Regions from separate parts of the Actinoallomurus sp. NPDC052308 genome, predicted to be linked through region 2. Evidence: riboswitches for the same ligand, from Rfam matches in the RefSeq annotation. Region 2 holds a riboswitch; the other holds the start of a gene.
What was found. A riboswitch is a leader RNA that binds a small molecule or an ion and turns the genes downstream of it on or off. The one in region 2 is predicted to bind glycine.
Positions count from the first base shown of each region.

Region 1: linked by a shared signal. The riboswitch ahead of gcvT (glycine cleavage system aminomethyltransferase GcvT) and the one ahead of gcvP (aminomethyl-transferring glycine dehydrogenase) in region 2 are both predicted to bind glycine.

Region 1 is NZ_JBFAUM010000022.1:1,312-4,513, forward strand. Features, by position in the region: gene glyA (serine hydroxymethyltransferase) at 1-82, opposite strand, end outside; gene gcvH (glycine cleavage system protein GcvH) at 82-465, opposite strand; gene gcvT (glycine cleavage system aminomethyltransferase GcvT) at 462-1,568, opposite strand; glycine riboswitch at 1,734-1,831, opposite strand; gene AB0L00_RS34510 (site-2 protease family protein) at 2,072-3,202, shown strand, end outside.
Region 2 is NZ_JBFAUM010000024.1:20,309-23,510, forward strand. Features, by position in the region: gene AB0L00_RS35765 (NAD(P)H-binding protein) at 1-542, opposite strand, end outside; gene AB0L00_RS35770 (hypothetical protein) at 745-1,605, opposite strand; glycine riboswitch at 1,729-1,826, shown strand; gene gcvP (aminomethyl-transferring glycine dehydrogenase) at 1,989-3,202, shown strand, end outside.

The DNA.
Region 1 (3,202 bases), on a different contig from region 2:
ACTGCTGCCGCCGCAACTCGTCAGCGATCGCGGACGCGACGTCCGGGTCGACCTCGGACAGGGGCAGGTTCAAGAGGTTCATCACGCCTCCTCGATCAGCTTCGAGTAGGCCTGCGCGTCGAGCAGGTCGGCGGGGTCGTCATCGGTCCGCACCCGGAACAGCCATCCCTCGCCGTACGGGTCGGAGTTGATGGCGGCCGGGTCCTCCTCAACGGCGGTGTTCACCGCGACGACCTCACCGGTGACGGGCGAATAGACGTCGCTCACCGACTTGGTCGACTCGGCCTCGCCACACGGCTCACCGGCCTCAACGGACGCGCCCTCCTGGGGCAGCGACACGTACACGATGTCACCCAGCGCATCGGCCGCGTGGGCCGTGATCCCGATGGTCACCACGCCCTCCGACGGCTCGGTGACCCACTCGTGCTCCTGGGTGTAGTACAGCGTCTCGGGAACGGTGCTCACGAAGTCCTCCTGTAGAACGGCAGTGCGACCTTGTCGACCGGCTCGTGCTTACCGCGGATGTCCACCGCGAGGTCGGTGTCCTCGGCATGGCCCGCGTCGATGTAGGCCATGGCGATGGGCTTGCCCAGCGTCGGGGACGGCGCGCCACTGGTCACGACCCCGCAGGGCGTACCGTCCGGCGTCACCACGGCGTACCCGTGGCGCGGGACGCGACGCCCCCGTCCGACGAGCCCCACGAGGGTGCGGCCCGGCGGCGTGTCGGCGCGGGCGGCCAGCGCGGCGCGGCCGACGAAGTCACCGGGCTTGTCGAGCTTGACGCTACGGCCGAGGCCGGCGTCGTACGGGGTGGTCTCGGTGGTCAGCTCGTTGCCGTACAGCGGCATGCCGGCCTCCAGCCGCAGCGTGTCCCGCGCGGACAGCCCGGCGGGCCGCAGGTCGTCGCCGCCGGCCTCCGTGACGGCGTTCCAGACGGCGACGGCGTCACCGGCCGCCACGAACAGCTCGAAACCGTCCTCGCCGGTGTAACCGGTGCGCGCGATCAGCGCGTCGATCCCGGCGACCTTGCCCGGCAGGATCGCGTAGTACTTGAGGTCGGCGAGCGCGGCGTCGGTGAGCGTCGCCAGGATGGCGTGGGCCTTCGGGCCCTGCACGGCGATGAGCGCGTACGCGCCGGACCGGTCGTCGACGGTGGCCTTCTCGAACCCGTCCGCCCGCGCGGTCAGCTCGGCCCGTACGGTCGCGACGTTGGCCGCGTTCGCGACGACCATGTAGGTCTCCGGGGCGAGCCGGTACACGATCAGGTCGTCGAGCACGCCCCCGGCCGGGTCGACGATCATGGTGTAGCGCGCCCGGCCGACGGCGAGCACGGACAGGTGTCCGATGAGCGCGTGGTCGAGGGCCGCCCCGGCCTGCGGGCCGGTCACGAAGATCTCTCCCATGTGGGACAGGTCGAACAGGCCCGCGCCGGTGCGGACGGCCTGGTGCTCGGCGGTCTCGCTGCCGTAACGCAGCGGCATGAGGTACCCGGCGAACTCGGTGATCATGGCGCCGAGCTCGGTGTGTACCTCGTGGAGTGGTGTTCTCTTGGCGTCCGGCGTGGACATCGGGGCAGGCTCCTATCACGCGGGCGGCCGGGAATCCCATCCTCCCATTGGCACGCGAAATGCGGTGGCGGTGCCCTCCCCCTCTGTCATCGGTGCCTGAGAGCTTCACCCCCCGTGGGGGCTTGCACCTTCGGCGGGAGCGTGGCTCCACTTTCCAGAGGTCGCCTGGTCCGCGCGGTTCGTGTGGCCTGAGAGGTTCCGGGGAGGGGTTGCTCCTTCGGCGTACCTCGCTGGCGGCGAGGTCGCTCTCCCGCACGGGATCAACGGCATGGTCAGGCTAGCAGGACCTCCCTGGAGACGGAATCGACGACCGGTGGCCGGGACCTCCGGCTCAATTCCCCGCGAACGCCGGGACGGCCCTCGCGCGCGGGTTTTCGGCATACGCTTGACCGGTCGAGATCTCGGAGGCCTTCGGTGAGCGTGCGCGACACGGTGCGCGAGGCGGCCTGCCGCGGTGCCCGGTGGGCGCCTGCGGTGCGACGGGTGAGGAGCGTGTGCGGGCAATGAGCGTGCTTTTCGTGGTGGGCATCGTCGTCTTCTTCCTCGGGCTGCTCGCCTCGATCGCCCTGCACGAACTGGGCCACATGTCCTTCGCCAAGCTCTTCGGCGTCCGCGTGCCGCAGTTCATGGTCGGGTTCGGGCCCACGATGTGGTCACGGCGCAAGGGCGAGACCGAGTACGGCGTCAAGTGGATCCCGCTCGGCGGCTACATCCGGATGATCGGGATGCTGCCGCCCCGCCGAGGTGATGCGCCCGGGACGGTCCGCCAGGGGTCCACCGGCCCGTTCCAGGGGCTGATCGAGTCGGCGCGCGGCGCCGCCCTGGAGGAGGTCGGCCCGGGCGACGAGGACCGCGTCTTCTACCGCAAGAAGTGGTGGCAGAAGGTCATCATCATGTTCGCCGGGCCGTTCATGAACATCCTGCTGGCGTTCGTGTTCATCAGCGTCGTCGTCATGGGGATCGGCATCTCGACGCTGCAGCCGGTGATCGACTCGGTGTCCAAGTGCACGATCCCGGCCGCGCAGGCGGGCCGGGACTGCCAGGCCGGCGACCCGGTGACCCCGGCGGTACGGGCGGGGCTGCGGCCCGGCGACCGGATCGTGTCCTACGAGGGCCACCGGATCCACACGTACGCGCAGTTGCAGGGCCTGATCCGGGGGTCCGGCGGCCGTACGGTCCCGGTCGTCGTCCACCGCGGCGGCCAGGACATTCCGTTGAGCGTGCCGGTGACCACCAACCAGATGCAGTCGCTCACCGACCCGGACAAGACCGAGACCGTCGGGTTCCTCGGGATCAGCCCGACGAGCGCCCGCGAGCGGCAGGGACCGGGCTTGGTCGTGAGCACGATGACCGACCTGACCAAGCACACCTTCGGGTCGCTGATCGACATGCCGAAGAAGATGGTCGGGGTCTGGAACGCGGCGTTCAGCGACAAGAAGCGCGACCCGAACGGGCCGATCGGCGTCGTCGGCGCCAGCCGGATCGGCGGGGAGATCGCCGCCTCGAAGGAGCCGGGCCTGGACAAGCTCGCGTTCTTCCTGATGATGCTGGGTACGGTCAACTTCGCGGTCGGCATGTTCAACCTCGTGCCGCTGCTGCCGCTGGACGGCGGACACATCGCGGGCGCGCTGTGG
Region 2 (3,202 bases):
GTCGCGCCGTCGTGCCCGGGGCCGGTCAGCGCCCGCGCCGCGACTGCGGCCATGTCGGCCTCATGGATCAAGGACATGGGCAGCGCGCCGTACGCGCCACGGACGACGTCGCCGGCCCGGATCTGGTCCGCCCACCACAGCGTGTTGACCGCGAAGGTGCTCGGCCGCAGCACGGTGGACTCGATGTCGCAGTCGTGGACGAGCCTGTCCTGCTCCTCGAACGGCAGATCGGGGACGCCGCCCGTGCCGAGGAAGACGATTCGGCGGGCCCGCGCGGCGATCAGGTCCAGCACGGCCGGGAACCGTTCGCCGGCGCGCAGCGGCCACAGCAGGAAGACCGCGTCGATCCCGGCGAGGCACGCATCGAGGGTCGCGAGGTCGGCCAGATCGCCGGGCACGATCTCGACGTCCGCCGGGAGGCGGGCGGCCCCCGGGTCACGGGTGACCGCCCGTACGGCGTGGCCGGTCTCCCGGAGGAAGGTGACGAGGTGGCGGCCGATGTTTCCGGTGGCGGCGAAGACGAGGATCTTGGTGTTCGTCATGCGCCGATCTCACCGCGACGTCCCGGCGTCGCGACAGCCGGCGGGCGCGAATCGCCGGAAACCGTCATCCGGGCGTCGTCACCGGACGGATGCCGTCAGTCCTGCTGCGGGCGGGACCCTCACCTGCGTCATGCGGATGCGTGAGCACGTGGAGGGGACCGCGCATGGGCTGATCGGGTCCCCCTCACGCGGAGGATCGAGATCAGGATGCGAGGCCGGGTGCGTCAGGCCGCGGCATGGCCATCGCGTTGGGGAAGGGTACGCCGCCGCCCTCGACGATCGCTCGGGCCAGCGGCCGGAGCAGGTCGGCCAGCCGGGCCGCGCCGTCCGGGCCGAGGGCGTCGAGGGGCGGGCGGGCGAGCCGGTCGGTCAGGTCCTCGATCGCCTGGCGTTCGGCGCGCCCGTCCAGGGTGACGGCGCCGTCGCCGTCGAGGAGGCCCCGGGCGCGCAGCCGGCCGGCGGCGGCCGCCCACTCCTCTTCGGTCCAGCCTCGGTGATCGCGCTGTTCGGGCGGGGTGAGACCGAGTGCGCCCGAGAGGACGTTCGCCTCGCAGCCGTCGATGCCCGCGGTGAGCAGTGCGGCGATGTGCCCGTCCCCGCGGTACTCCCGGAGCGCGGTCGCGGCGTGCCACAGCGCCAGGTGAGGCTCGGCCGGCCGGGGAAGCGCCGCGTGCGCCGCGAACATGACGCGACCCGCGACGGGTGACGCCCCGACCGCCCGCCCCGCGAGGGCGGCGGCCTCGGCGACGGCGGGGCCGTCGATCAGATCGCCCGCCAGACGGCGCAGGGCGCGATCGACGATGGCCGTCCGGGCGGCCAGGACCGCCGTCGGCGAGGAGCGTCGCCAGACGTCCGGGATCGCCCGGGCCACCATGCGCGGCGCGAAATTGTGGAACGCCGCCGTCACCACCTCGGCCGGGGCGGTGCCGAGGGAGGCGGCCCGCGAGGCGAAATAACCCCGCCAGAAGCCCGTCAGACCGGCCTCCGCGTAGGCGTCCCGCGCCTCGGGAACGAAATAGACGAACGCGTGACAACACTCGATCAGCCGCCAGGTCTCGTCCATCGCGTCTCCTCATGCGCGGAGAACCGGGAGGTCGATCGTCGCACGGGAATCCGCGCGAGGGGAGGGAAGCATGATCGTGACGGGTATGCGGCTATCTGTCCTCCGGTAGGGTGGAATGGCCGTCGACCTCGTACGGGAGAGTCCTCGCACAGTGTGGTGCGGGGCGCCGAAGGAGCAACCCTCCCCGGAACCTCTCAGGCACAAAGGACCGTACGAACGAGGCACCTCTGGAAAGCAGGACCGGTGATCCACACCGGGCCTCACCGAAGGTGCAAGCCGCGCTCCGGCGCGGTGAAGCTCTCAGGTTCACCTGACAGAGGGGGAGACCGGCCACCGGCCTGCCCGGTGGTGGCTGCGCATCCATCGCACCAGGAGGCTCCCCAATGACCGAGGTTCCCTTCGCCGATCGGCACATCGGGCCGTCCCATACCGACCGCGACGAGATGGCCGGGGCCGTCGGCTTCCCGAGCGTCCAGGCCCTCGTCGACGCCGCCGTGCCCACGGCGATCCGTACCGACCGGCCGTTGGACCTGCCTCCGGCGCTGACCGAGGTCGAGGCGCTGGCCCGGCTGCGCGAACTGGCCGCCGAGAACCAGGTCCTCACCTCGATGATCGGCCTCGGCTACTACGGCACGGTGACGCCCGGAGTGATCCTCCGCAACGTTCTGGAGAACCCCGGCTGGTACACCGCCTACACGCCGTACCAGCCGGAGATCTCCCAGGGGCGTCTCGAGGCGCTGCTGAACTTCCAGACCGTCGTGAGCGACCTGACCGGGCTGCCGGTCGCCAACGCCTCCCTCCTGGACGAGGGCACCGCCGCCGCCGAGGCGATGACGCTCGCGCACCGCGCCGCCAAGGCGGGGGACACCTTCCTGATCGACGCGGACGCGCTGCCGCAGACGATCGAGGTCGTCCGCACCCGCGCGGTGCCGCTGGGCCTCGAGGTCGTCGTCGCCGACCTGTCCGAGGGCCTGCCGGACGGTGACTTCTTCGGGGTCCTGCTGCAGTACCCGGGAGCGAGCGGCGCCGTACGCGACCTGTCGCCGGTGACGGAGGCCGCGCACGAGCGCGGCGCGCAGGTCGTCGTGGCCGCCGACCTGCTGGCCCTGACGGTGCTCAGGGCGCCGGGGGAGTTCGGCGCGGACATCGCGGTGGGCACGTCCCAGCGGTTCGGCGTGCCGTACGGCTTCGGCGGCCCGCACGCCGGCTACATGGCCGTACGGGAGGGGCTGCAGCGGCAGCTGCCCGGCCGTCTCGTCGGCGTGTCCCTCGACGTGGACGGGAACCCGGCGTACCGCCTGGCGCTGCAGACCCGTGAGCAGCACATCCGCCGGGAGAAGGCCACCAGCAACATCTGCACCGCCCAGGTGCTCCTGGCGGTCATGGCGAGCATGTACGCCGTCTACCACGGCCCGGAGGGGCTGCGCGGCATCGCCGAGCGGGTGCACGCGCACGCCGCGCGCCTCGCGGGCGGGCTCGCGGCGCTCGGCGCCGAGATCGTGCACGAGACGTACTTCGACACCGTGCTCGCCCGGGTCCCGGGCCGAGCCGGGGAGATCGTACGCCGGGCGTCCGAGCGCGGCGTCAACCTGCGCCT